3 linked regions of the Parashewanella spongiae genome follow. The protein of the gene in region 3 interacts with the protein of the main gene of each other region in a pairwise test. Links are inferred from orthologs where the notes say so. Each region holds a gene or a part of one and is shown on either strand. Other genes may lie near its edges.

What was found.
Region 1: the proteins of ybgC (region 3) and plsB interact in binary tests that used the Escherichia coli proteins (3 or more experiments, as listed by UniProt). The link is inferred for Parashewanella spongiae from one-to-one orthologs.
Region 2: the proteins of ybgC (region 3) and secA interact in binary tests that used the Escherichia coli proteins (3 or more experiments, as listed by UniProt). The link is inferred for Parashewanella spongiae from one-to-one orthologs.

Annotation. Positions count from the first base shown.
Region 1 is NZ_CP037952.1:51,992-62,222, reverse strand. The notes cover bases 4,003-7,079. They hold plsB (glycerol-3-phosphate 1-O-acyltransferase PlsB), read right to left. Parts: upstream 6,730-7,079; coding sequence 4,276-6,729; downstream 4,003-4,275. Other genes in these bases: lexA (transcriptional repressor LexA), read left to right, coding at 6,955-7,079; E2I05_RS00225 (aromatic amino acid transport family protein), read right to left, coding at 4,003-4,276. Outside these bases: E2I05_RS00245 (ribonuclease T2 family protein), read left to right, coding at 1-804; E2I05_RS00230 (hypothetical protein), read left to right, coding at 2,289-2,747; more of E2I05_RS00225, read right to left, coding at 3,029-4,002; more of lexA, read left to right, coding at 7,080-7,572; E2I05_RS00210 (cell division inhibitor SulA), read left to right, coding at 7,569-8,054; ctaD (cytochrome c oxidase subunit I), read left to right, coding at 9,764-10,231. UniProt on the Escherichia coli protein: Catalyzes the transfer of an acyl group from acyl-ACP to glycerol-3-phosphate (G3P) to form lysophosphatidic acid (LPA). This enzyme can utilize either acyl-CoA or acyl-ACP as the fatty acyl donor.
Region 2 is NZ_CP037952.1:4,935,016-4,945,486, reverse strand. Bases 2,313-5,629 are described here. They hold secA (preprotein translocase subunit SecA), read left to right. Parts: upstream 2,313-2,699; coding sequence 2,700-5,429; downstream 5,430-5,629. Other genes in these bases: E2I05_RS19540 (M23 family metallopeptidase), read left to right, coding at 2,313-2,641. Outside these bases: cell division protein FtsZ, read left to right, coding at 1-166; lpxC (UDP-3-O-acyl-N-acetylglucosamine deacetylase), read left to right, coding at 334-1,257; E2I05_RS19545 (DUF721 domain-containing protein), read right to left, coding at 1,254-1,715; more of E2I05_RS19540, read left to right, coding at 1,742-2,312; E2I05_RS22170 (hypothetical protein), read left to right, coding at 5,835-5,975; E2I05_RS19525 (RNA-dependent RNA polymerase family protein), read left to right, coding at 6,295-6,654; E2I05_RS19515 (hypothetical protein), read left to right, coding at 9,100-9,375; E2I05_RS19510 (ISKra4 family transposase), read right to left, coding at 9,358-10,471. UniProt on the Escherichia coli protein: Required for protein export, interacts with the SecYEG preprotein conducting channel.
Region 3 is NZ_CP037952.1:1,814,228-1,824,167, reverse strand. The notes cover bases 2,876-5,661. They hold ybgC (tol-pal system-associated acyl-CoA thioesterase), read right to left. Parts: upstream 4,575-5,661; coding sequence 4,176-4,574; downstream 2,876-4,175. Other genes in these bases: E2I05_RS06960 (ankyrin repeat domain-containing protein), read right to left, coding at 5,159-5,661; tolQ (protein TolQ), read right to left, coding at 3,497-4,186; tolR (protein TolR), read right to left, coding at 3,063-3,500; tolA (cell envelope integrity protein TolA), read right to left, coding at 2,876-3,062. In the rest of the region: tol-pal system protein YbgF, read right to left, coding at 1-171; peptidoglycan-associated lipoprotein Pal, read right to left, coding at 226-765; Tol-Pal system beta propeller repeat protein TolB, read right to left, coding at 784-2,118; more of tolA, read right to left, coding at 2,127-2,875; more of E2I05_RS06960, read right to left, coding at 5,662-7,612; excinuclease ABC subunit UvrB, read right to left, coding at 8,363-9,940.

The sequences.
Region 1 (10,231 bases), 1.8 Mb from region 3 along the record:
GGTACGAAAGAAAACCCTGAGTGGTATCGTGTATATACTCAAGCCAATCAATCTCCATTGCGCTGGGTAGAAGCATCCTGTGGTTTTGTACAAATAAATGATGACGGTGGTGGTGATGGTGGCAGTGACAGTTGCTCCGTCAGCAACCAATTTGACTCTCATGTACTTGCATTGAGCTGGCAAGCGGCTTTTTGTGTGACGCATTCAAGTAAACCTGAATGTATAGCGATTAAAAACAATCCGACGAGTTCTGAGTGGCAATCTTTTAGTCTTCATGGTTTGTGGCCAAATAAAGATAAATGCGGCACCCATTATGGGTATTGCGGCTCTGTTTCACATCAACCAAGTAATTTCTGTAGTTACCCACAAATATCACTGAATACTGACGTTAAGCAACGGCTTGGAGCGATTATGCCAAGTGTTACCTATGGATCTTGCCTTGAACGTCACGAATGGTGGAAGCACGGTACTTGTGAAAATAATGATCCAAATTTATTTTTTACTTTAGCCACAAATCTTGTTGAAAACTTTAACAGTACCCGTTTTGTTACTGAATTTATTCAGCCAAATATCGGAAAGAAAGTCAGTTTTCAAGATACCATTGTGGCTTTTGATAACAGCTTTGGTGAAGACGCACACCAACACTTAAAACTAAAATGCACCAGTGGCTTATTGGTAGAAATTAACCTCGCATTGCCAAAAGTAGTAGATTCCCACACGCCATTAAAAGAGTTAATCACTACAAGTTATCAAATCGATAAAGGAAATTGCTCCAACACTTTTATGGTTTACCAGCCTGAATAATCACAGGAATTTATAACGTGGGCTCTCATGAAAAGAAAATTAAAAATAATAATTTATATTGAGTTGTCAGTTTAGGGATGCTGCGACTTAGGTTATACCGACGTATAATCCAAACAGAGTAATTTACGGTTGCAGCCAAATGTCTACTTCAATTTACCTTTCTAGTGAGTCCAAAAGGATAATTAAACTTGCATCCAGTAAACTTCATGGGATGGAGAAAAGAGTTTTTATGGCCGAAGTATCCAAAACCTTCTGCTGTGGGAGTCCACGCTTAACTGAAACAGAATTTGGCTGGTGTCGAAAGGCTGTTGCGCTTGGGCTTCATGAACAAGAAACGGGCTTCGAGTGTTTCGGAAACTATGACGGAAAACCTCGAAGTGAAGTGAGTCAGCCTCAATTAGAAATAGATATTAGAGCGTTAGTAGATCCTGAATCGCAAGCCGACCCGAAGTTTAAAAATACGTTTGTGTATACCCGAATTACAGCGAAAGGCGTCAGAAAAAAGTTAATTGAAGAAAAAGGCTGGCTACCTGAAGAATTACCTAAAGAAAGAACCATTAACGACATATTAAATCGACTGGGATACAGACTTCGACGAGTCCAAAAAACTAAACCCCAAAAAAAATTCCTCAAACAGACGCTATCTTTGAAAACGTAAACAAAATCAATAAAGAAACAACCGGTAATAAAAAAGTCATCCGTATTAGTATCGACTGTAAAGCGACAGTTAATGTTGGTGAGTATTCCCGTTACGGTAAATCTCGTAGTGCTGATGCTGTTCAAGCGTTGGATCATGATATGGAAATAAAAAAGAAAATGATCCCGTTCGGAATTCTTAACCTCGACAATGATCAACTTCATGTTTTTTATGGCAACTCAAATAAAACAAGTGACTTCATTTGTGACGCACTTGAATGGTGGTGGGATTCAGTTAAAAGTGAAAATCTAGAAGTGGAAGAACTCATTATTTTTTCAGATAATGGTCCTGAAAATAGTGGCTGTCGTACTCAATACCTGTTTAGATTAGTAGCGTTTAGTGAACAATCGAAACTCAAGATTCGAAACGTCTACTACCCGCCATACCACAGTAAGTACAACCCGATAGAACGAGTCTGGTCATCGTTAGAGAGGCATTGGAATGGCACATTACTGAGTACAGCCAAAACGGTAATAGAATGGACAAAAACAATGACATGGAAAGCGATGAGCCCAGTAGTCAATTTAATTGATAAAATTTACTCAAAAGGAGTCAAGCTCAATAACAAAGAAAAAGAAGAGCTGGAAAGTAAAATAGTCAGAAATAGTGAATTACCAAAGTGGGATCTTACAATCACTCCAATTGCGGTAGATTTTTAAATGCTAGATCCCTTAGTTGCTTTACTCTGTCGGAAATAATTAATACTCATCCGCATTCAAGGCAATACTTGGCAATTTAAGCCTATTTTTTCTCCTTCTTGCATTACTTAAAGTTAAAGGTAGTAGTCATGCTGACAGCCATTCTTTTAGCCTCTGGCTTAACCACCACTATTAATGATACTCACTGGCAAAAGACCGAAAATATTGATGGTTTTACCAACCTTCACACTACAGAAATTATCGCGAAGTCCCATAACGGACAATTCAGTTTATCTTGCCATAATAAACAACTAAAAATGATGGTAACCAATACAAATCACGATGATAATTTTAAAAATGTTAGTTTTGGAAAAGTTGATAAAAACCCTGGCGTTGAGCTTGTAGGCATTAATTCTCAACAAGGATTAACGGCTCACAGAAGTAGTCATTGGACAAATTGGGCTGGCTTGCTGAGACAGATGACTAAGGGAAGCGTTGTAAGATTTAGATTGCTTGATGGAAATAATAAACCAGTTGTTCTTACTTTCAACTTGTTAAAAGGAAAAGCTGCAATTAAACAAACGTTGAAAAACTGCAACTTTAACTAGTCATTTGGGTGTTCAGCCTAATTGATGTTAGTTTTTTAACTTATTGATTTTCTGTAAGCGAACAAATAAGGATACCTGTAAATGGTTTTCACCTTTAAAACCACTTAGTCGCCATTTCGGTTAAAACAACAAAATCTGGCATTTTTTTGAATTTGAAATTTTAGCTAACATCATTTAGAAAGAACTAAATGGACATATTACCTTTACATGTTCCTAACTTTTTAAAACAACGGAACTTTCTCCTTATATCTTCACATTATTTAGGCTGAGCCCCCAGTCATTTAGCCATAGACAGGTAAGAGCCCAAGCATCTTTAATATGTGGCAAACCATTATCACCACCCCATAGATCAACACTAGCCATGCTACTGTTGCCCCACCCGGTGTTTTAAAAGTGACACTATTCGGAAAAAGTTTACGCACTTTTAACGCCATTAATGCTGGTGTTATTGCCACAGAAATCGCACCAGCTAATGCCGCAAACCCTATCGCTAAAATAAATCCATTGGGGTAGAACACTCCTAAAACAGTTGGAGGAACAAAAGTAATGAGCCCTGTTTTTATTCTTCCACCCCATGAATTATCAAAACCAAACAGATCAGCAAGGTAATCAAACAGCCCTAAACTTACCCCTAAGAATGACGAAGCAACCGCTAAATTAGCAAATAGTGTGAGCAGCTTAGATAATAGATTACTGTCAACAACATCGGTCAATGCTCCTACCATTGCCCCCATGTTGCCGCCCATATTAATAATATTAATGAAATCATTACGCTGAATATTGCCCATAGTGACCACTAGCCAGCTAATGTAGATGATTAACGCAAGCAAAGTGCCCACTAAAATCGCTTTAATGACTTGTGACGCGGACTTATCATAATGTTTGACTAAACTTGGAATAACACCCTGATAACCAAAACTGGCTAAACCAATTGGCAAAGCAGCGAGCATATAAGGTGCATAATGTGAGTCAGTATTAGGCAACCATAAGTTTACAGGATCAATTTCCCATAACAAATTACTGGTCGCGAAGAAAAAGCACAGGATCATCCCACCGAGCATAATGGTCGAGATCCGGCTCACTTGCTTCGTGCCCACAATCACAAAACTTGCCAATACCACAGAAAATAACAAGCCTGACCATTCTGCTGGCAAATGAAGACCTGCTTCTTGGAAGCTGAGATCCACTATCGAACCTCCGCCGCTGACGTACGCATAGGTTAATACATACATCAAAAAAGCAATGGAGATACCGTTGACGACTCGCCAGAACTTTCCAAGAATATTTTTAGCTAAACTATCAAAGCTGACCCCAGCTTCATAATGCAGGTTCGCTTCCAATAACAGCAGGCCACCCAACACCATAAACAACCAAACACCAATTAACATCAACACTGAATAGCTAAACCACATCCCAGAGCCAACCACAGGCAGCGAAAACATCCCCGCCCCAACAGCCGTTCCAGCGACAATCATTGCGCCGCCAATGATCGATTGTTTCTTTTGAATTCCCTTTTCAGATATTGGCATTAATTTAATAGTCCTTGTTCTACACGCTGCGTTTGATGCACACCGTTAATCAGTGTTTGTTTTAAAGAGGGATCAAGCAACTGGTTTAATTGTTGCCCAATATCATCCACTTGCGCTTGTTGCTGTTGGCCTAACAACCCCATGTCCTTCAGTTTGACAGTAAGGGTGGCATACAGTTTTTTATCGTAGAACTCAGGAGCGGCAATACCATGCAGCGAGCCTATATGTTTAGCAAGCTGATGGCTTTCACGCTCTAAATCAGCGCGTTCAATATCGGGTTGAAGTGCTAATAAGTTAAAGATAATGGCGTATCGTTGTTGCATTTCGCTGGTGGTTTCTGCCAACAATTCGAGTTGGCTAGCTCCATCAGATTGGATCACTAAGTGCTCAGTATCGCCTTGTTGTGACGTGGTGATTAACTGCTGCTCTATAAACAAATTAATCATGTTTTGAACATACACATCAAGAGATTCAATTTGAAGATAAAGCTCTGCTTGCAGCAGTGGATATTGTTGTTGAATCACTCGATAAACTTTATCAAAACAACAAGATTCTAAACGCAAAATGCAACGAGCAATAAGAGATGGCAATATCAACAAGTGAACGATATTGTTGCGGTAATAGGTCATATTACGGGCTTGTTTCTCATCCAAAGAAATAATGTCACCCAGAGGATCCGATTCAATAGTGAATTTATTAAGCTCTAGCCCTTGCTCTAGCAGTAACTTAGCATCACCTTCAGGTACTGAAGTGAATTCAGTGTACGGCACAGTAACCAATAATTTTAAATATAAAGCCAGTTGCTTTTCGAGCATGGGTCTTTCTAACGAATTTTGCTTGGCGGCCAGTAAGATCAAACTAATAAGCGTGACTGAACTTGCGGCGGCAGCTCCATTTATCCCCGTCATGACTTGATTAGCCAGTCCATTCACCACAGGCGTAAGCCACTTAGGTTTTTGCTCCGTATCAAGAGCCATTTCTTCACGCCATTGGGGGGCGTTGGCAGATAAATACTGCTGAATATTAATTGGCTCACCAAAATTAACATAACCTTGACCAAAGTTGCCGAGTTTACGTAGGGCGCTAAATACCTGCCATACGGATTCTTTCTGTTTTTTCTTACCACTTAACTCTTTGTGATAAGTCGACACTTCCATCACATGATCATAACCAAGATAAACTGGTACTAAAGTGACCGGACGCTCAATGCCACGCAACACGCTGTTAATGGTCATCGCCAACATACCAGTTTTAGGTGCTAATAAACGCCCCGTACGAGAGCGGCCGCCTTCGGTAAAGTATTCGACGGAATAGCCCTTAGTAAACAATTGATCTAGATAACTACGAAACACCGCGGTGTAAAGCTTATTACCACGAAAACTACGGCGGATAAAAAACGCGCCACCTTTTCTAAACATCGGGCCTGCTGGCCAAAAGTTTAAATTAATCCCCGCAGCGATGTGTGGCGGCACCATACCTTGATAATATAAAATGTAAGATAAAAGCAGATAATCCATATGACTGCGATGACAGGGGACATACACAATTTCGTGACCATCATGATGCAGTTTACGAACAGACTCCGCGCCCTTGATATTGATGCCTTTATATAATTTGTTCCATAACCAAGTTAAAAAGCGTTCGGCAATTCGCACTAAACTATCCGAGTAATTGGCTGCAATCTCATTCAGATACGACTCTGCTTTTTTCTTCGCTTGTTCTTCAGTAATTTTCTTACTGTTGGCCTCTTCCGCAATAGCTTTCACAATGGTCGGAGATTTTAATAACTGCCTAAACAAGGTTTGACGATTTGGTAAATCAGGGCCCGTCATTACCTTACGCTGACGACGGAAATGTACTCGAGCAACGCGCGAAAGTTTGTGTGCAATAGCTTGGTCGGTGCCATGCTGCTTTGCCATATCAGCCAAAGATACTGTGTTTGAAAATTGAATAAAATTATGCCGACCTAAAAACAAAATCATTAAGCATTTACGCAACCATGTCGGACTTTCACGCTCTAATACCGCCGCTTTCATGGTGTCTTGCTCTTTACCCGGCACACGTCCCCAATACACGCTTACCGGTAACAATTGAATATCGAGTTCAGCGTCTTGCTGATGAAACTTTAGAAGATTCTGAAAGGGAATTAAGAAACGATTGCTCGAAGGCTTGTTCCGAAATAGCGGTTTGGCAGACTCAAGACATACAACTCGGGGCAATGTTGTACCAGCAATCCTAATACTATCGTAAGGACTCGGTAAACCAAGTTCCTGAGCGGTTTGACTGAGCACCGCGATATCACTGACCGACTCAGTTTTCATGACATACACAACCGGCTTATCCGCTTGAAGATTCAAATCTGAAAATGGGTTTTGAGGAACGATGACACTATGAACGAACCATTTCTGCAATAAGCGCAGCAACTTAAAAAACCAAGAGTTATGTTTACCCATAATGCTAATTTAATTCTAAGATCACAAAAGACTGTGGGCTAGGATAACAAACTTAACCACAAAATTCATAAGTAAGCCTTAATTCGGTAGCTGATCACTACTTCATACCAAATTATTATCGGAGTGAACCAAACCTACAGTTAAATATGTATTATTGATTAAGACTTGCACAAAGGTAGTTACTGTATATAATACCAGTAACTGTATAGACAAACAGGCGAAATTATGAGACCACTGACTCCAAGACAGTCTGAAATCCTTGAGCTCATCAAGTGCAATATTATTGAAACCGGTATGCCTCCGACTCGCGCTGAAATCGCCCGTCGTCTTGGCTTTAAAAGTGCCAATGCCGCTGAAGAGCATCTAAAAGCACTGGCCAAAAAAGGTTATATTGAAATACTCGCTGGTACATCTCGCGGCTTACGACTCACTCAAGAAATTACAGAGCCCGATCTAGGTTTGCCACTTATCGGCCAAGTCGCGGCCGGAGAACCTATATTAGCCGAACAACATGTTGAGCAGCATTACCAAGTTGATGCCACCATGTTTCGTCCTGCCGCTGACTTTTTATTACGCGTCCGTGGCGACAGTATGAAAAACATTGGCATCCTTGAAGGCGACTTACTGGCCGTGCATAAACAGCAGCAAGCGGTGAATGGTCAAGTTGTTGTGGCCAGAGTTGAAGATGACGTTACGGTTAAACGTTTCGAGAAAAAAGGCAAGGTCGTATATTTACATGCCGAAAATGATGACTACCAACCAATAAAAGTCGATCTTACTCATCAGCAATTAACCATTGAAGGATTAGCGGTTGGGGTTATCCGTAACGGAGCTTGGTTATGATATCGAGCGCCATTCCGCTTCATCACCCCGGTATTTGGCAGACCGCTACAACCACAAATCAGCCTCAAACCGTAAGTACCATGAGTTCTGATACTTCCGGTATTGATGAATTAATTCAACTCAGTAGCAAAATGGCTCAATTGAGTAAATTAGGTCGTTGGATTGTATTAATTAACCCGCCTTCAATCGATTATAAGTCGATCCTTTCCCAAGCAGGCGTGTCAATGAATAAGGTTTTGTTAGTCCACGCTAGAGACGATGTCGAATCACTGTGGGCCATGGAAAAAGCACTCACAAGTGGAACCAATAGTGCTGTCATTTGTTGGGCAGCAGAGTTAGATGCAAAAGATAACCGCCGACTTGAACTGGTGAATAAAAGTGCAAAAGCCATTGGCATTATTTTGCAAACTCAACCTAAAACGTCCTCAAAAACACTAGATATTGACGCTTGGCAAAAACAATTTATCAATGCTGTTCATTGATAAACAAAACCCTACACCCCTTAAAAACTCACGCTCTTTACCATAAACAATGACTTAACCGAGCATAATTCGGTTATTTTTTCAGTAAATTAGCTAAAACATGATCTTGATCAATCTCTGACCAGCAAGTAATGTAGGCTCCAGTAATAATTTATTTCCTTGTTACTGCAAGGCGATTATCGTCTTTTAAAATCAAGACAAATGTCTTAAAGAAAAACCCAGTTAAAGCTGAAGTACGACCGATCAGTCTTGTTTTACGATCATTTAGGAGCTTGTTGGTTCCCTGTGATTAAAACAGTCACATTCATGATTGGTTTCAAAAATGATAATTCAGAATTAAGCGCACGTGTGGTTAACACCGGAAGTCGTAATAACAAGCAATATCAAATTGATACACTGATAGTGAAATAATTGCTGACGCTTGTAGCAGCAGTCTTTGTATTAATTTGAAGTGAACTCACCACAATGGCACTTTGATATCAAGCTTTTTAGGGAACTGAAGAGTTTACATAGAGCAGAGTATTCCTGTGTGACTTTTCTTTGTAGTTGCTTTTCGCAATCGGCAGAGGAGACGTCTAGTGAAGCAATTGTTGTATTGTTTATTGGCTGCAGTGTATGCGCCATCCGTCTGGGCAACAGATACGCCCTTAAATATGACGCAGGGAGTAACAAGAATTAGTCATGAGGTCTATCACCTCCATATGACAATATTTTATATTTGTTGCGCGATTGGGGTGGTTGTCTTTGGTATTATGTTTTATGCCATGTTCAAACATCGTAAATCCAAAGGGGCGGTTGCCGCTAATTTTCACGAAAGTACAAAAGTGGAAATTCTTTGGACTGTTATTCCCTTTTTAATCCTAATCGGAATGGCTATTCCTGCCACCAAGACTCTGATTGATATGGAGGATCCAAGTGATGCGGATCTAACCATTAAAATTACCGGGTCTCAGTGGAAATGGCATTACGATTACTTCAATGAAGGCGTTGGTTTTTATAGTGTTCTTTCTACGCCGAGAGAACAAATAGAAAATCAAGCCGCCAAGGGTGAATTTTACCTCAAAGAAGTAGATAAGCCTTTAGTGCTGCCTACCAATAAAAAGATCCGCTTTTTGGTGACCTCCGATGATGTGATTCATTCATGGTGGATGCCCGCTTTTGCCGTCAAAAAAGACGCCAACCCCGGTTTCATTAATGAGGCATGGGCACGGATCGATGAAGAAGGCACCTTTCGCGGTCAATGCGCTGAGCTATGTGGCAAAGATCATGGATTTATGCCTATCGTGGTAAAAGCTGTATCCCCAGAAGCCTTTGATACTTGGTTAACATCTCAAAAACAAGCTGTCGCTCAAGCGGCTGAAACCGCAAAAGCTTCTTTATCAAAGACGCTGACTAAAGATGAGCTGTTTGCTAAAGGTGAGCAAGTGTATATGGCACATTGTGCCGCTTGTCACCAACCTAATGGAATGGGGCTTCCTGGCGTTTTCCCACATCTTAGAGCAAGCCCTGTTGTCATTGGTCCAGTAGAGCATCACATTAGTGTCGTGAAGCACGGAGTCACTGGGACAGCGATGCAATCATTTGAGAAACAGCTGACGGCTGAAGAAATTGCTGCTGTAGTTACTTACGAGCGAAATGCTTGGGGTAATGACACTGGCGATGTGGTTCAAGCCGTTGATGTTAGTAACCAAGGACAGTAAGGGATAACGATGACAACATTAAACCCTCAAACCAATGACGACGTCACTGTCCATGATGATCATGATCATCACGAGCAACCCAAAGGCATTATGCGTTGGATTTTGACGACAAACCATAAAGATATCGGTACCTTATATTTGTGGCTAAGCTTCATTATGTTTTTGACCGGCGGTGCCATGGCAATGGTGATCCGTGCTGAGCTTTTTGAACCGGGTTTACAATTGGTTGAACCTAACTTCTTCAACCAGATGACCACGGTTCATGGTCTTATCATGGTCTTTGGCGCTGTGATGCCAGCTTTTACCGGCTTAGCAAACTGGCTTATTCCGATGATGATTGGCGCACCCGACATGGCACTGCCAAGAATGAATAACTGGAGCTTTTGGATTTTACCCTTCGCGTTTTTAATCCTCTTGAGCTCTTTATTCATGGAAGGTGGCGGCCCGAACTTCGGTTGGACATTCTACGCTCCATTA
Region 2 (10,471 bases), 3.1 Mb from region 3 along the record:
ATCTAGAGCATCTGAAAAAGTATCAGTGGCGGAGCCGAGTCCTGATATGGCAACTACAACGGCTGGAAATGTCGTTCAAGTTGGCGTTGGTCAAGCGAGTCCGGCCCAAAAAAATGACATAGATTATTTAGATATTCCGGCGTTTTTACGCAAACAAGCTGACTAAAGTATGCGTGTAAAAGTATGATTTTGATCTGCTTTGTACAATGTAATATCGGTGGTTTTTTGTTTCACCGTAAAAATATGTTAGCATATCCGACCAGCCAAGCTTGCCTGCGGTTTGTTTTTGGTCGGAAAAATTTTAATTTAAAAAAATTAGGTACTGGTAACTGAATGATTTTTCAAAGAACTATTCAAAAAATGGTGAAAACTACTGGAGTGGGCTTACACTCGGGTAATAAGGTCACATTGGCAATTAAACCAGCACCAGTTAATAGTGGTATTGTGTTTATTCGCACCGATCTTGAACCAACCGTTGCCATAACAGCTAAAGCTGAACAAGTTCGAGAAACCATGCTTTGCACCGTGTTAGCGAATGATGATGGCGTTAAAGTCGCAACTATTGAACACTTGTTCGCAGCGTTAGCCGGTTTAGGTATCGATAATGCCATCATTGAAGTCGATGCCCCTGAAATTCCCATTATGGACGGGAGCGCCAGTCCATTTGTATTTTTACTCCAGTCAGCGGGAGTCGCGCAACAGTCCTTGCCTAAGAAATATTTACGCATTAAGAAAACGATTAAAGTTGAAGACGGTGATAAATGGGCAATGCTGAAGCCGTATCAAGGTTTCAAAATTGACTTTAAAATTGATTTTTCACATCCAGAAATAGCTCGTAGCCAGCAACATATGATTATGGACTTTTCTACCGCTGGATTCATTAAAGATATTAGCCGTGCCAGAACATTTGGCTTTATGCGTGACATTGAGTATTTACGTGCTAACGATTTAGCATTAGGTGGCAGTATGGAAAATGCCATTGTTTTAGATGAATACAAAGTCTTAAACCCTGATGGTTTAAGGTATGATGATGAATTTTTGAAACATAAAATTCTTGATGCATTTGGCGATCTTTATGTTGCAGGTAATGCCATTGTTGGTGAGTTTTCAGCCTTTAAAACAGGTCATGCTTTAAATAATAAATTAGTCAGAGCATTACTCGCCGAGCAAGAAGCTTGGGAATTGATCAGTTATGAAAATGAGGCTGATGTCCCAGTGAGCTTTATGACAATGAATAATGCTGCGATAACGACCTAATCATCACTGAAATGCCTTTGACGGCTGGCTAATGCAGCCAGCCGTTTTAGTTTGTGGCCTAGGCTACCTTCTATATTTTCAGCCAAAGCTTCAATGTGTGAGGCCGCTGTATTACTAAGATGCGCATGATTTTGCTCGACATTTGAAGCGACCGCAAACATCCTTGGGTTGACTTTAACGTCAATACTAGAGAGCATTGGTAACGCTTCATTTTGAAGTTTAAGCAGTAATTGTGATTTTTGAAAGTTGAGTCTTGTAGCCCAAGATGCTGAAGAAACTTCAACAACCAATGTGCTTTCACGCAAGTTAGCGACTTTAATTTGCGTGATAATTGGACCATGCAGCTGCTGTTTAATGAGTTGGTCTAAACTTAATAATAATTCAGCTTTTTCCTTAAGCTCAGGAAGTTTGCCGGAAACGTTCAATAACTGACTGAGATCGTGAGGTAGCTTTTTCATATGATAATTGGTGGCTTGATAAGAATATGAGTGTAACAGTATTTATCCAAGGCAGAAAAGATGTAAAACGTTGGCATCTTGGCAAACGTTGGTTAATGCTGCCTGTCATCCTAGCTGCGCTTGCTATCATTCTATATCAAAACAGTAATGCACGCTTTGTCGATCAGCAAGCGAACATGAACTCTGAGCGCCTAGAAAGGGAAGAGCAAAAACAACAAGTGCTCAATCTCAAACAAGCGACAGAATCCCAATTATCGTTATTAGTCACTCATGTCGCGAGAATGCAAGCTAAAATAACTCGTCTTGAAGCACTCGGTCAGCAAGTAGCATCACAAAATGATCTCGACGGACAATTTGATTTCTCCGATGAAGTCGGTGTGGGTGGTATGAGTGATTTAGGAGCAAGCGTCGAGCTGAACCAACTTATTCAAGACATGGATAAACTCGCTTCTCAGATTGATCATAGAGAACAACAGCTTTCAGTACTTGAAACTGTGGTATCTAATCTCCATATAGATAAAGAACGATATATTTCTGGTCGTCCGATCGCTAAAGGCTGGTTATCTTCTCCTTTCGGTTTACGCAATGATCCTTTTACAGGTCGTCGCGCAATGCATAAAGGGATTGATTTCGCTGGTGCGAAAGGCACTGAAGTTGTTGCTACTGCAGCAGGAGTAGTGACTTGGGCTGGTAGCATGTTTGGTTACGGCAATCTTGTCGAAATTGATCATGGTAACGGACTTCATACTCGATACGGACACAATGCATCCTTGAGTGTTCAAGTAGGAGATGTGGTCATTAAAGGACAAAAAGTGGCAAGTATGGGCAGCACCGGCCGCTCAACTGGGCCACACGTACACTATGAAGTGTTGCGGGGCGGGCGACAAATCGATCCTCAAAAATACGTCTACCGCAAGGCAGGTTAATTGAAACATTGGCATAAAATTAAATAATTTACAGCCTCCATTGAGATAAGTGATTCAGATGTTTGGAAAATTACTGACAAAAGTTTTTGGTAGTCGTAACGATCGTACCCTTAAAAGTTTCGGCAAAATAGTTAATCAAATAAATGCATTAGAAGCAGAGTACAGTAAGTTTTCTGATGATGAGTTATCAGCAAAAACCGAAGAGTTTCGTAAACGAATTGCTGATGGCGAAACGCTCGAAGATATCATGGCGGAAGCTTTTGCAGTTGTTCGCGAAGCATCTGTGCGTATTTTTGAAATGCGACATTTTGATGTGCAGCTTATCGGCGGCATGGTCTTGGATAGTAACCGTATTGCAGAAATGCGTACAGGTGAAGGTAAAACCCTTACCGCAACATTACCCGCATACCTTAATGGTTTAACAGGTAAAGGCGTTCACATTATTACCGTGAATGATTACCTAGCAGCCCGTGATGCTGAATTTAATCGACCTTTATTTGAATTCTTAGGCTTATCTGTTGGTATTAATGTCGCGGGATTATCGCCAGAAGAGAAAAAGCAAGCCTACGCTGCAGATATCACATACGGAACCAATAACGAATTTGGCTTTGATTATCTGCGTGACAATATGGCGTTTTCTCCGCAAGAACGCGTTCAACGCCCGTTGCATTATGCGTTAATCGATGAAGTCGACTCAATTCTTATCGATGAAGCAAGAACCCCATTGATTATTTCAGGAGCTGCCGAAGACAGTTCTGAATTGTACATGCAAGTGAATACGCTTATTCCTAATCTTGTACGTCAAGAAAAAGAAGATACTGAAGAATTTGTTGGTGAAGGCGATTACAGTATTGATGAAAAAGCCAAGCAAGTTCACATGACTGAGCGTGGTCAAGAAAAAGTTGAACAACTATTGGTCGAACGTGGGTTATTACCTGAAGGCGACTCATTATATTCTGCAGCAAACATTTCCTTATTACACCATGTTACTGCCGCGTTACGTGCGCATACTTTATTCGAAAGAGATGTTGATTACATTGTTAAAGATGATGAAGTTATTATCGTAGACGAACATACTGGTCGTACAATGCCGGGTAGACGTTGGTCTGAAGGCTTACACCAAGCGGTAGAAGCTAAAGAAGGGGCTCATATTCAAAATGAAAACCAAACACTTGCTTCTATAACCTTCCAGAATTACTTCCGTATTTATGAGAAATTAGCGGGCATGACAGGTACTGCTGATACCGAGGCTTTTGAATTTCAGCATATTTATGGCTTAGATACCGTTGTGGTTCCAACGAATCGTCCAATGGTGCGTAAAGATATGCCTGATTTAGTGTATTTGACAGCCGCAGAAAAATACAATGCGATCATTGAAGATATTAAAGACTGTCAAGAACGTGGTCAGCCAGTTCTCGTAGGTACAGTGTCTATTGAGCAATCTGAATTGTTGTCGCGCTTAATGAATGCACAGAAGATTAAGCACAGTGTTTTGAATGCTAAATTCCATGAAAAAGAAGCAGATATTGTGGCGCAAGCTGGCCGAGCTGGTGTGGTTACCGTAGCAACCAATATGGCTGGACGTGGTACTGATATTGTACTGGGCGGCAATTGGAACGCGGAAGTCGCTGAGCTAGATAATCCAACAACTGAGCAAATTACTGCTATTAAAGATGCATGGCAAGTTCGTCATGACGCAGTTATCGAATCCGGTGGCTTGCACATATTGGGTACAGAGCGTCATGAGTCGCGTCGTATCGATAATCAGCTACGTGGTCGTTCAGGTCGTCAAGGTGATGCCGGCTCATCTCGCTTCTATTTATCAATGGAAGACAGTTTGATGAGGATTTTTGCTTCAGATCGTGTTTCAGGCATGATGAAAAAATTAGGTATGGAAGAAGGCGAAGCCATCGAACATCCTTGGGTTTCACGTGCAATTGAAAACTCTCAACGTAAAGTTGAAGCACGTAACTTTGATATTCGTAAACAACTTCTTGAATTTGACGACGTAGCGAATGATCAGCGACAAGTTGTCTATTCACAACGAAACGATCTTATGGATGCGCAAAGTATTGCAGATACCATAGATAACGTAAAAGAAGATGTTATTGCTGGTGTCATCGAGCAATATGTTCCACCTCAGTCAATTGAAGAAATGTGGGACGTCCCTGGATTAGAAACTCGTCTGCAGCAAGAGTTCTCAATAGCATTACCAATTAATGAATGGTTAGAGAAAGAAGACGATCTTCATGAAGAAACATTACGCGAACGTATTGTTACTAGCTGGTCGGAAGCTTATGCCGCAAAAGAAGAAGCAGTAGGTGGTTCTGTTTTACGACAGTTTGAAAAGTCAGTCATGCTTCAAACATTAGATTCGCTTTGGAAAGAGCATCTCGCGGCGATGGATCATCTTCGCCAAGGTATACACCTACGAGGTTATGCTCAAAAGAATCCAAAGCAAGAATATAAGCGTGAATCTTTTGAGTTGTTTCAACAAATGCTAGACACTCTTAAATATGATGTCATTAGCGTCTTGTCTAAAGTACAAGTTCAAGCCCAATCGGATGTCGATGAGATGGAACAGCGTCGCCGTGAAGAAGAAGCGCGTTTGCATCGTGACTTCCAACATCAGCAGGCTGAGTCAATGGTTGGAGCTGAAACAGAAGAAGTCGCTGCGCTCGAATCTCATACTCCGATAGTTCGAGACGGTGAAAAGATTGGTCGCAACGATCCTTGCCCTTGCGGTTCGAGAAAGAAATACAAGCAGTGTCACGGAAAAATTAGTTAACCAATCACTGACTTTGTGAATCTCAAATGAATGGCGCTATTTAAAATAGCGCCTTTTTTGTTTGCCCAGCGAAGCTGGCAAACCCGACAGGCAGAAAGAAGCCTGTATCACCCAGACTGAGGGGAAGATAATCCGAATGGCAAGGGCGTTATGGGCTAACGGCAAGGTCTGAAGGAAGCCATAGGAAGTTAGAGGTACACAGCGAAAGCGAACCTGATTCGGCATAATAGAGAGGTAAGCGTGCGAAATAGCGCAACGCCATATACTCAGTCAGCTCTATCATGTGCTTGAGGGTGGGATTTCTAACAGGGAGCGAGTGCAGTAACTGGGGAAGCCTGACACCTTATCTGGGATAGTCCAGAAGCTTTTATACAAGAGGAAACTCAAGGTAGAAGTTGGTGCGAGGTGGCCGATGAGCCCGTAGTAGTGAGTAAAATCCAGCCGATGAAAGCCAGTAATGGTGTGGAGGGCAAAACTGGATTGACCAATGACGTAGTTTATTGGCGACATCAACAGCCAAAAGCCTTGATGTTGGCGAAGGGGTGAAGCTTAATTTAAGTTTGTGATGGACAGGATTTTTTTTCACAGATACAGAAAATCACAAAAAAAAAGATGAGTGAGGCATTTCCGACTGGAGGCATTAGGAATAATGACTCTGGAGACCGAAGCCGTATACGGGAGTAATTCAGTCATATCAAAGTAAATTGCCAAGGGCTAGAAGGCTTTGAGGCTGAGTGAAATACACCAACTGATGAAAACAAGACACTGAACCCAAACAACGCACACAGAGAGATCAATAAGAGTTTATTACAGCTTGTATGGTCGCTTACTTAACAAAGAATCACTGTACAACGGATTTAAGAAAGTGTGGAGAGCCAAAGGCACTGCTGGAATTGATGAGCAGAGCTTAGAGCAATTCGCCTCAAATCTGAGTAACGAACTTGATAAACTTCTTATCGAACTCAAAACCAAGCAATACCGACCTTCAGCCGTCAAACGGGTAGAAATCCCGAAAGATGATGGTGGAGTGAGAAAGCTTGGGATACCAACAGTTCGAGACCGAATCGTACAACAATGCCTAAACGATATACTAAGTCCGATATTTGAAGAGCAGTTCCATCCATCAACCAAAAAAAATCAGTTGCCCCTTCACCCTCGTAATTTAGTGTCTCGACCAAGCGTTGATCAAATTGAGTTTCTTGCCTTCAGCGCATTATGCGGTTGAACCTAAACGTTCATGATAGGCATAGATGTCATGAGCGTTTACTTTAATTTCGATTTTTCTATCACACTACACCATGAAAATTCTTTCTGTTTTATTCTAACTATTAGCAGAGCTTAAATCGTGGTCGCATTTTTTTTAGTTTTCATAACTGAACCTAAACTGATCTGGATATGGTTGCTCGTACCCTCGGCTATTTCAGCTTTTACGCATTGAATGAACGGTAAAATGACCAGTTCTCGTTAGAGTTCTTGGCAATCCAATCTATCCACTAGGCTCTGCTACTCACTTTAATTCAGTGGAGTAGTATTTTATGGAACCTATTGTAAACAGTTGTGCAGGATTAGATGTCCACAAGATGATGGTCACTATCCGCAAGGAGACAGAGCAGGGAATTTAAGAAACCACTCAATCCTTTGGTACTTTAAAAAAAGAACGCTTGAAATTATGCCATTTTCTCAAGCAGCATCATATTGAGCTAGCTGTAATGGAAAGTACAGGTGTTTACTGGAAAAGCATCTACCTTTCACTTGTTACAGCTGGCATAAAAACGCAGGTCGTTAATGCAAGACATGTCAAGAATGTTCCCAGTCGAAAGACAGATGTCATTAACAGTCAATGGCTCGCTTCACTTGGTCACTCTGGACTTGTTCGGTCAAGTTTCGTTCCAGCGCCACAGCAGAAGCAACTCAGATTACTGACTCGCAGAAGAGACAAACAAAAAAAGGAATTGAGTAATGAGAAAAATCGATTACATAAAACCTTAGATGATGCTGGTATTCGTCTGGGCGGGTTTATTAGCGACATTAACGGGAAATCAGGGCAAATACTCGTGAACGGTCTGATTGAAGGAAAGCCATTGTGTGACTTGATAAAAATGGTCGACCCAAGACTGAAAGCCGATAGAAGTGAACTTATGGCGAGTATGGACGAAACTCTTACTCCGTCACACCTTTATATCTTGCGTAATATCAAAAGTCACATTGAGTTTCTAGAGAAGCAGCTTGCTGAGCTAGAAACCTTACTTATTGAAACGATAAAACCGTGGAATGAGGCTCTGGAACTTTTGCAAACGATACCGAGCACTAGTGTTATCAGTGCAGCTTGTCTTATTGGTGAAATCGGTGACGACATGAGTTGCTTCGATGGAATGAAGGGTATCAGCTCATGGGCAGGTTTATGTCCGGGAAATAATGAAAGTGCAGGAAAAAGAAAAAGTGGGCGAATGCGTAAAGGAAACAAAATGGTCAAAACACTCTTGTGTGAAGTAGCTAATGCTGCCGTTAAGACGAAAAGTCAATTCAAAGGCAAGTACCAAGGTTTGGTCATCCGTTGAGGACACAAGAGAAGTATCATTGCTATCGCCCACAAACTTTTACGTATTATCTACACAGTATTAAGCCGAAGGAAAGCCTATTTTGACCCAGATATTAACTACGAGGAGTTAATGGTCAGGAGAAATAGTCCCCGATGGCTTCAAATGATGGTTAAATACAATATGGTATAAACAGTTAAGCAAAAAGCTTAACAGACAGCCAGACTTATTTTTATCCCTTCAATAATTGCGGGGAGGACTATGTTGCGTCTAATACTATTAATTTTCACGGTAACATCAGTTGAACGCTGAGTATACGAGTAACTGTTTGAGCGCAATACGATGATTTTATCATCATGGCTTTCACCCAATGAGTGAAGTGCTCTACGCTCACAAGCTTGCTAAAATGACTGCTATCTGCGTTGTAATTTTTGCAAGTAGAATAAACTACTTGCTGCAAGCTACGCCTTACTATCAGCCATTTTTTCTACGCTTGAGAACGCAGTCAACTGATGTTTCTAGGGAGCGCCACGAAGCGCTTTATTCTGTTGCGGGATTTGTCTCAACGTATACGCAGCCAAGCGATTACATGGCCATAAACCAGAGACAGCAACGTTATTATTTATAATAAGTCCATCAGGTTGAAACGTACCTGACGGGATAATTACCAGTTCATCCCGAAATCTGACGGGCATGCATAATGGGTAACCGCTATGACATGAAGCCCAGTGACAAAGGCCTTGAATAAAGGTTGAGATGCAATGTAGGCCGCAGCATCAAGCGAATTCAGTTAAGCGTCGTAAATCAAAAAATGAAGATGGGGAGTCTTTCCTAGTTGACGAACCCTGACACAAACAGAGAAGCAACTGGTAAATGCATCTGTTTGATCTTCCGGCGTAATATGAAGTGGCATGTATTGAAGGAAATAAAGTGAACGTGGGAGAGCCTGAGTGTTGGAAGGTAGTGACTTGCACTATCCGAATATAAGGTAAACCGAAATTTCAGATAGGGCGCTCAGGCAGTCGGATGAGCCCATAGTACCGTTAACCGTGAAGACAACATAACTTTACATCAGGGAAGGGGCTCAGTGTTACACCCGTTTTTTAACGTAACTTTTGAGGTGAAATTGCCATATGGCTAACACTCCAGTAAATATCAGAATATTACAGCGAAAACTTTACTTACGCTCAAAGCTTAACTCGGAGCTACGATTTTACAGCTTGTACGATAAACTCAGTCGCCTAGATATACTCGAAGAAGCCTATCGACGATGCAAAGCCAATAAAGGCGGAGCAGGAATTGATGGCATCACATTCAGTTATCTAGAGCAGCAAAAGAAAGTCGTTGCGCTGTTAAAAGAAATTGGGTGTGGGTCTTTTAAAACGACGAAGTTACCCACATCTGTATAACCTCTGTTTGGATTGCTTTTTGTGATACTCCCAATACTTTTCAATATCACCACTCGATCTTAACGACCTAAGTTTTAATATAGCTTCTGCACCTTCAAGGCTCCATCTCGCTCCAGTGATATCCAACCTATCATTAATCAGATGACGACAAGCTCCCTCAATGACACCGCTAGCAATTGGGAAACCTTGCTCTAACGCTTTACCGTATTCTAATCTTGATTTATTTTTCAATAGATAACCGATGCACTTATTAATGCCTTCTCGTTGTTTTAATTTCCGTTTTGTTGCACTGATCCCAAGGCCTTTTGCTACTTGTGACGCATTACCTCGTAAGATTTCAGTCGCTCGATTTTCTATCCAATCTTCGACTTCTGGATCATCTTTTTCAAATAAGCACCACGCCGCTTTCCAGAGATATTCAAGCACATGGATGAAATCCATGACCACCGTTGCATTGATGTTGAGTTTCTTCATCACCCGATAAATTTGTTTTAGCTGATGAGGATGACCATCAACGAGTACAACCCACTGACGGCTTTGAGTAGGGTCTCGTTCCAGAGCTTCTAAAAATGCTTCTTCAATCACAGTCGCAGCGCTTCTTTCTACGCTTGCCCACACACGTTTATTTCTTGGTGGCACACGTAATGGACGAACATTTGAATTATCGTTTCTAGACATGATTGATTCTGGGGTACGATGCAAAGGCTTGGTGGTGTATACCGCTGCAACTTCTGCCATTCGTTTGCGGTCTTTTTTTTCTCCAGCACTTAGGCGTCCTTTGAGCTTCTGTTGTTTCGCTGCTTTTTGCGTGCCCTCTCTCAAGCTATTAGGTTGCATAACGATGCCTTTTCCATCCATAGTCAATACCAGTAAATCAGATGTATTTTCTGGCTTAAGGTATCTCTGCTGGAGATAAAAACCATCAAAATCTTGTGCAATATCCTGCACAATTTGCCTTGCTTGTCGCTTGGGCACGTGCGCACCTGTGGTGGTATCTATTGAGCTTACTGCATCATCATATGAGCCTTTGACTGCTTCTGTAGCGAGTCTTAGGCGTACACCATCAGAGTATTTATCTTTCGAAAGATTCAGCTCA
Region 3 (9,940 bases):
GACTCGTTGTTGCATTTCAAACTCAGTTTGCTGCCTGGCTTTAATAATACGCTCTAGACGTGAGACACGATCATTTTTTGTTCCACCAGCAATATCCTCAACAGGCGAAGGCGCAGCATGAGCTGCGCCTATACCAAGGAAAATTGCCGCAATTGTTACGGCTCTCTTCATTGTGTTACTCCGTTAACCGGCAAGTTAATATAAACCGATTTTAATAAACCGTTATTAGTAAACCATCACTGCACGACGGTTCTTAGCAAAACCAGCTTCTGTGCGTGAAAAATCTTGTGGTTTTTCTTCACCATAACTCACTACACTCATTTGGCTAGGCTGAACGCCCATTCCTTGAAGATATTTCATTACTGCTTTGGCACGGCGCTCACCTAATGCGATGTTATATTCTGGCGTACCACGTTCGTCAGTATGGCCTTCAATAAGCACTTTAACATTTGGATGTTCTAATAAATAATTTCCGTGCGCTTGAAGTACTTGTGCAAAATCATATTGAACATCACTGCGATCAAAATCGAAGTAAATAATGTTTTCACGACGTAATTCAGCTTCTTGCTGTGCTTGTCTTTCTTCTGGAGTCAGAATTGCATTCGCGCTACCTGTTTCAACACCACCATTGAACTCTGTGCCGCTATTTGTACCATTAGCGCCAGCTTCGCGAGATGATTCTGAGTCAGAGGTTGTGCTACATGCCCCGAGTGCCAACATTGGGATTGCAACTAACATAGCTTTAAACAACTTATTCAGATCCATTATCTGTTCCTTATCTTTTTAGTACTGTAAAAATGGCGACCAAGATGGTGATTTCACTTCACCTTGACCGACTGGTAATCTTGCTTTGAAGCGTCCATCCATCGAAACGGCTGATAACACTTGTTTTCCTCGATATACTGTACCATAAATCACCATTGTGCCGTTAGGCGCAATACTTGGTGACTCATCTAAACTGGTAGACGTTAAAATTTGCATAAAACGAGTTGATAAATCCATACGAGCAATATGGAATTTTCCATTCGTACGGTTTACAAACACCATTGATTTACCGTCAGGAGTAATAGACCCGCCTAAGTTCCATTCTCCTTCAAATGTCATACGACGAATTTTACCAGATGCCAAATCAACCTTGTAAATCTGTGGTCTACCACCGCGTTCTGAGGTGAAAATAAGCGATTTCCCATCTGGAAACCAAGCGGCTTCGGTATCGATTGCGTAATGGTTCGTCACTCGATGCAAACGTTTCGTCGCAATATCAAGCGTATACAATTCTGGTTGACCATCTTTTGAAAGGGTTAAGGCTAATTTTTTTCCGTCCGGAGAAAAAACTGGTGCGCCATTAATACCGGGAGTACTGCTTACTTTAATTCGTGCTTGAGTAAAAATGTCTTGAATGAACACTTCCGCTTTTCTATTTTCGAAACTCACATACGCCAGTTTACGACCGTTTGGAGACCAAACAGGCGACATTAATGGTTCTTTTGAACGTAAGAGCATGTTTTCATTGTAACCATCATAATCAGAAATCATTAACTGAAACGGCGAAGCTTGATTGTGATCAACAACGACATAAGCAATGCGAGTTAAAAATGCGCCTCGAATACCCGTTAACTTTTCATAAACTCGATTACTGATCATATGAGCATATGAGCGAAATTGAGATTCTGAAATCAACACTTCACTTTTATCTAATACTAAATCCTTCGGATCCAATAGCCCATTAGTTTGAGGAAGTTGAGATTTTATTAAATCAATGAGTTCGAAATTAACTTGATATTGACCATTACCATAAGGCTTTACTCTACCTACAAGCAGGGCTTCAACTTCTGTATTGGCCCAATCAGCACTCCTAAAATCTTTCGCCGTAAAAATCCCCTGCTGAGGAAGTGCACGAACATCTATAGGACTAAAGGTTCCACTGCGCGTTAAATCCGACATCACAACATCTGCAAGTTGCTGTGGCGCTTCTCCTATTCCATCCCATACAAACGGCGCAACAGCGATAGGTCTTGCAGCATCAACACCTTCAGTAATAACAATATCTAGCGCTGCTTTAACCGGGCTGACAATAAAGATGACGAATAACAGCAGCCACTTCCCAATGATTTTCATAATATTCCTCAATTAAACTCTGGCGATACTTCTAAATTAATATCTTTCATTTGGTTGTAAACATGAGCGTCGGCTGAAACAGGTAAACGGCCAGCCTTGGTAATTGCCGTTTTTGATGCACGGCAAACAACAGGATCACCACTAACGGTTTTAGTTGAGATGACAAACCCGTCTTTAGCTAACCGAATATTTACTTTGCATGTTTTCCCTTTCATTGAAGGGTCTACAACCAAGTTACGTTTAATCGTTTGAGTGATCAGAGCCTTATATTTCTGTACTTCACTCAAAACTTGACGATTACGCGTTTTTTCAAGCACCGACTGCTCTGCAGCTAAGGCTTCAGCCAACTCCTTTTCTTGTCGAGCTTTTTCAGCAGCATCAGCTTTTCGCTTACGTTCGGCTTCTGCTTTACGTTTACGTTCTTGCTCGGCTTTTTTCGCTGCGGCCTCCTCTTGGCGTCGTTTTTCTTTAGCTCGTTGCGCTGCTTTCTCAGCTGAACGCTGCTCTTTTTCTTTCTGCTTACGAATTCGCTCAGCCTTGGCGGCTTTTTCCTTCTCTTTTTGCTGCTTTATTTGGTGGGCTTTCGCAGCTGCAGCGGCTTTATCTGCTTCATTTTGCTTACGCTTTCGTTCTCTCTCAAGGTTTTTAATCTTATCTTGTTCTTTTTTGCGTGCTTTACGCGCATCTTCGAGTTTGCGTTCAAGCTCTCGTTGCCTATCGATCTCTTTCTGTTTAGCGTTTTCTTTTTGTTTACGAATTTTTTCTACTTGCGCAGCAACCAATTTTTGATCAACCACAATAGCTTTCACAATCGGAGCATTCGATTGAGGTAAGGCTTTAGGTTTTTCGTTGAAATCAACTCCGACAGCAAGCGCAGCTATCACTCCGACATGGACAACTAGTGAGATGACAATAGATAGTGTTAACGTCGATTGCTTTACCACTTAATTAGCCTCCGGAGATTCTGTCATTAATCCAACGGAAGGTACACCAGCCGCCTGCAGTGTTGCCATTAACTGTATCACTCTGTCATATGGGATATTTTTATCACCTTTTATAACAACGGGGCGTTCAGGTTCTAACTCTATAATTGCAGCTACTTCGATGGTGATTTCTTCAAGTGTTTTAGGCGAACTCGCTGGCCCATCACCATCATTTAAAAAGTATTCACCTACTGCATCGATAGAGGCAACTAAAGGTGGTTTGCTGTCTGCTGGTAGAGCTTCAGCCTGTGCCGATGGTAAGTCGACTTTAACACCTTGAGATACAATCGGTGCCGTAACCATAAAAATGATCAAAAGCACCAACATAACATCAATGTAAGGCACCACGTTTATTTCTGCTACTGGGCGACGACGCTTACGTTGATATACTTGCATCAATCCGTCCCCTTTTTTGTGTAGGCTTGTCGATGCAAGATACTTGAAAATTCTTCCATAAAATTAACGTATGACATTTCTAACTTTTCAATTTTAGTCGTAAAGCGGTTGTAGGCAATGACCGCTGGAATTGCTGCAAATAGTCCCATAGCAGTAGCAATTAACGCTTCAGCAATACCAGGGGCAACCATTGCTAAGGTTGCATTTTCGACAGCACCTAAAGCAATAAATGAGTTCATAATCCCCCAAACTGTCCCAAATAGTCCAATATATGGGCTTGTCGAGCCGATGGTCGCTAACATTGGGATATTTGATTCTAATTCTTCGATTTCTCTTGATAGTGTTACTCTCATTGAGCGTGCAGTACCGTCCATTACAGCTTCAGGCATGCTTCCACTTAACTTTGTAAGACGGGAGTATTCTTTAAACCCTGTAACGAACAAACGGCCCATGCCGTCATTCGAATCACCACGTGCGGATAATTCTTGGAATAGTTTGTTTAAGTCTACGCCTGACCAAAACTTATCTTCGAACTTAATGGATTGGTTACGAGCGGTTTTCAATACTTTTTGTCGCTGAAGAATAACAGCCCATGAAATAATAGATAAGCCAAGCAGTGTTAACATCACTAACTTAACTAGTACACTTGCTTCGAGAAATAAGCTTAAAAAAGAAATATCAGCTTGCACGCATTAACTCCTGAATAATAATTTTAGGAACCGCTATCGGTTTCATTTTCGATAAGTTTACACAAGCTACAACGATAGTTGCTTCGCAATAAAGTTTACCATCGTCGTCTACTAGCGCTTGATGAAAAGTCATTGAGGCTCTTTTCATCTCCGTAATCTTAGACACCACTTTTAGGCATTGTTCAAAACGCGCTGCAATTTTAAAGTCAACTTCACAATGTTTTACAACAAAAGCAACATTTTCAGTCAACAAATTTGTTTGACTTATTCCAATATTTTTCATCCACTCTGTACGAGCGCGTTCAAAAAAATTTAAATAATTAGAGTGGTATACAACGCCACCAGCATCGGTATCTTCATAATAAACTGTTACAGGCCACGAAAACATGAACAAACCAAATTAATAGTTATAAAACAATAATCACTAACTATACCTCTAGAGGATAAAATTGTGAATAACTCTAATGAGATATTGCTACTTTATAGGTTGAGATTTCTCACAAGAAAAAAGCCAAATCGTCAGTGTAAAACCTGATTTTTAAGCAACCAGTTTTAACTTTTTTCAAGAAAGAATGTTAGACACTTTAGCAATACGCTCGCCGTCAATAAGCTTAATTTATCCTAATTTCAAAAAAGTGGTTTCCTAATTAAAAACAGATAACCATCCAAAACTAGCAACAAATTAAATAATAAAAATAAACAAAACACCTATCGCGACATACTAACGCATGCATTAGATATTCTAATCAACAGTTAAAAAAATCTTGTTTGTTAGTTTTCATGTTGGAGCATAAAATGAAGTTGTTTTCTGGAATAGCTTACTGAATGGCGAGCTAAAGAAGACAAGAACATTTTAACAGCTGTGAGTAGAATGGCTGTTTTCCCAGTTCTTTTGTATGACTTCCCTACCTTTAATTTGTTGATTGTTTGTGCTTATTTTGCAGCCCACTTTTTTAAGTGGGCTTTTTTTATCTAATGTGTCTTCCTCAACTCTCCAGCAATCTGATTATTTTTACAAAACGCAGCCAAGTTTGCAGGTGTTTGTCCTTGCCCATTCGGCTCAGAAGCTTTGTTAGTTTGAATCTTTAGTTGATTTAATTGATTACCTGTAAACTTTCGCCCAATTGCTTGATAGATTTCCAATCTGTTATGCCTACCAACATAATGAAGTATGTTATTTCCATCTCTATCTATAGGGTTATGTTTAACTTTTGAAAAAGTAAGTAACGCCTCTGATGCACCTAAATGTCCATTTTCTATCGCGATCATTAAGGGAGTTTGCTTCATCAGGTTAATTTCTGTTATCTGAGGTGCAAGCCTATCAAACCCTTTCAAATAATCAATTACCTCCGCATGCCCAAAGCGAGAAGCCAAAATTAACCCGTTTTCTACTTCTTTACTGGAAAAGTCGAGTTTGTTTTTAGGCGTATTTTTACAAAAACTTACAAGGACTTTGTGTCCATTCATGCATGCCAATGACACTGGCCTGCAGCCTCTGCCATCAACCGTTTGAATATTTGCACCTGCTTTCACCAATGCCCTAGCAGCTTCAACATTGCCGGTTGCTGCAGCTTCACACAGCAATACATTTATATAAATAGGGGCAATATGAGCTTTTATAAATTCTGCACCAGGAACATTTGTTGAAGTAACAGTTGATGGAAATTCGCCAAAACCATCACCATCATCATCATCATCGTTAAAAGCACTTGGAGCAACGTCATTTTGAACAACATTAGTCGCTAAGCAAGCTATCACTTCGCTATTGATGTTTAAACTATAGTTTTGATCTATAACCAAATCACTATTAATAAATAAGACAATTGCGGTAATTTTTGGATGATCACATAGCTTTGCAAAAAACATTCTATCTTCTCTCGAAGAAATTTTTTGGATCTTTTCGACCAAATTCTCAACCATATCAGTGTGTTCTTCCAGTTGTAGCTTACAACGCATAGCTTGACGAAAGGCGCTACTCATTACTGTTAGCGCACTTTCTGAAGATTGTAAAGATGCTGTTTGAATACCTCGATTTAATGAGTCAACATCATATATTTCAGCAAACTTTATTAATGCCTCTAGATCATCTGTTTGCTCGACGGCTTGTCTAGTTATGCTACGTACAACTTCAGGAGGTTGCTTGCACAAGTGATCGATTTCTTTAAGGTGGTCAATTGTCAATAACTTGTTGGTTTCTCCGATGTTATTGGCATTTTTAATGGCCACATAAAAATGGCCCACTCCATCATTTTTAATTTCACCTTTTCTTGTCTCTCTACCTCTAGCAACAGTTTCATGGGTCGGTAAAGAAACAAACTCATAACAACCTAGTTTAAGAACGGTTTGACATTTACTTGCAATAACCCTTCTTTGGGCTTGCTGATAATTTTGCTCTGCACTAAATTCTGTTGGCTCATTTATATATCCGGGGAAATCGGTTTCAAGTTCCGAAGTAGTAGGCATTCTAGAAATATGATCGACTAGCACAGCTGGCTCTGTTTCGTTTTGCGCCAACTCGACAAACTCTTTCAAAATTGCTTTGTTAAAGTTATGGCAGTATGCCATATCACCTTTCGAAATGAATTTTTGTTCAAAACCTAACTCAGTCGCAACTTGATTACACAAGTATTTGACATTTACTTCAATATTACCTGCGAATTCAGGGTGAGCTTTTACCACACTTCTTGCTATTTTTTCTACACATTCAGCTCTTGCGGTTTTAAAATGACTAAAGATTTTTGCTTCCGACAACTTTAGTGTTTCAACTGCCCGTTTGATATTGCAATCCAATGAGACTACTGTACAACCAATCTCAGTTGAATCTAGTTTACTCGGCTGCTCTGGCTTTAATTGTAATAAAGCGAGTTCCTTATCATGCTTTGATATACCAAAATCTTTGAGTAAACGTAGCAACTCTTTCATGTTGCTTTCTAATGAATCTAAGCGTTCATGTTGCTCTGGGGTTCCAAGAGTTGATTGCTCTACTTTGATCAACTCAGATGCTGCTGTAGATCTTCTATATGAGGATTGGGATGTACTTGACTGGCTGTAACCCCAGTCCTCACTTTCATCACCAAATTTAAATGACTGAGGCGTGACCAGCTTCTCAACCTCACTTTGCGTTATATCTCTTTTTTTATCTTTAATTCCTATTAAGTTTATCGTTGTGATATAAGCTATTTTCAATGCCTGAAATCTACTATCGATATCAAAATCATTTAACGAGTTATCCTCTTCAGATGCAAAGCTTGAAGCCTCAGTTTTTAATTCTGAAAAATTTGGAATATCAGATTCGTCAAATGTATCGAGTTGCATGAATCCTTCGGTATCAGCAACCTCTCGTGGAATTCTAGCTATGTGTTTATTGAAACCGTCTAATAGTGCCTGCGTTACACTAGTAAATGTACTTGTTTTTTCAAGAGCCATTATTACCTCTCATAAATAATTTTTTTACAAATATAAATGTTATTAGTCTTTATGTTCTTAAATTATTCGTCTCTATTTTTTTAGACTTTGATAAAAAACATTCACTCATCATTCGTAAATGTAAGTGAAAAATATAAATAATTTAGAAATACAATAAATTAATGATGAGGGTTTTCCATATATAATGGAAACACTATGAAGGTGATTTAATTTGACTTTAATCTGTGTTACATAAAAAGCATTTAATAATCAAAATATTCTTATTCTTTTAAGTAGCTTTCACAACACTGTGAGTAATTAATTTTTATCAGCGACAATATTTAACAAATATAATTTATTACAAACATAAAAAACAATTATTTAACGCTTGCAATACCAATTACAGTTATTGAATGCTCAACTCAGAGCTATGTATGTGCTCAAAGTGCAATCGAAATTGATGAAGACATAGTTGTTACCGGCATACAAAACTGTCGTTATTACATTGCTACGTCAAGACAATTTTGAGAAGTATTCTTTATAAACCAAAGTGAGCACATACAAGCTCCCAAAGGGTAAGGCTAAAGGGTTCCATTACTGCGTTACAAGCACTTGAATTATCCCGACAAAAGCACGAAGTGCGTTGAACGCCAGCTTTGTATGGCGGCCGTTAGGGTATATAGTACTTCGAGCTTGTGCCTTGCACTGAAACCCTTTAGCTCTAGCTGAGTGAGAGATTAATTACTGTAATTGGTATAATAATTTATTCGACTAGATACTCGTCATTAACGCTTTGAGCTTTGTTAATTGATTTCGCAATGCAGCCGCTTGTTCAAATTCTAGATTTTTAGCGTGTTCAAGCATTTTCTTTTCGGTTTGATCAATCTCTTGGCTAAGTGTTGCGATATTCCTCACCTGATATGTCTTTGGCTCTTCAGCTACTTGTATTGATTCGACCTCATTATCATTCCCAACATCCATAACATCTGTTATTCGTTTAGTGACACCTTTTGGAGTTATATCATTATCAAGATTAAATTGATGCTGTTTTGCTCGACGTCGCTCTGTTTCATCAATGGCGTTTTTCATTGATTTAGTGATTTTATCCGCATACAAAATCACTTTACCATTAATGTTCCGTGCCGCTCGTCCTATTGTTTGAATTAATGAACGCTCTGACCGTAAAAAACCTTCTTTGTCAGCATCGAGAATACAAACTAATGATACTTCAGGCATATCAAGCCCTTCTCGTAGTAAGTTAATTCCCACCAAAACATCAAATTTACCTAAACGCAAATCACGGATAACTTCAACACGTTCTACCGTATCAATATCTGAATGAAGATACCTAACGTTCACTCCGTGTTCATCGAGATACTCAGTAAGATCCTCTGACATTCGTTTTGTCAGCGTCGTAACCAACACGCGCTCATTAACCGCCACACGTTTAGGTATTTCAGAAAGCAAATCATCGACTTGTATTGCTACTGATCTTATCTCCACCTCAGGATCAAGCAAACCTGTTGGTCTTACAACTTGTTCAGCAATTTCTCCGCCACTTTTTTCAATTTCATAATCATTTGGAGTGGCTGATACATAAACCGTTTGCGGCATTAACGCCTCAAACTCTTCAAACTTTAGAGGCCGATTGTCCAATGCTGATGGTAATCGAAAGCCGTATTCAACCAAGGTTGTCTTTCGTGAACGATCCCCTTTATACATTGCACCAATTTGTGGAACTGTGACATGAGACTCATCAATAATTAATAAGCCATCGTCAGGTAAATAATCCAGCAGTGTTGGTGGTCCATCACCTTCTGAACGCCCAGATAGGTATCTAGAATAGTTTTCGATGCCTGAGCAGTAACCGAGCTCAGTCATCATTTCTAGGTCATACATAACCCGTTCACTGATGCGCTGCTCCTCCACCAATTTATTCAGTGAGAGTAATTGCTCTTTCCGCTCTTTTAACTCGACCTTTATTGCCTCTGTCGCTTCAAGAATTTTCTCACGAGGAGTGACATAATGTGTTTTAGGGTAAATTGTCGTGCGAACAAGCTTACGAACTTGCTTTCCTGTTAAGGGGTCGAACTCACTTAAATTCTCAATTTCATCATCGAAAAGCTCTAGTCTGATAGCATTTCTATCTGAATCAGCTGGGAAAATATCAACCACTTCGCCGCGAACTCGATACGTACCTCGCTGCAACTCTACATCGTTACGGGTATATTGCAGTTCACTCAACCTTTTGAGTACATCACGCTGTATCACAAAATCGCCCACTCGTAAATGTAACAGCATTTTTAAATAAGAATCAGGATCACCCAAGCCATATATTGCGGAGACAGA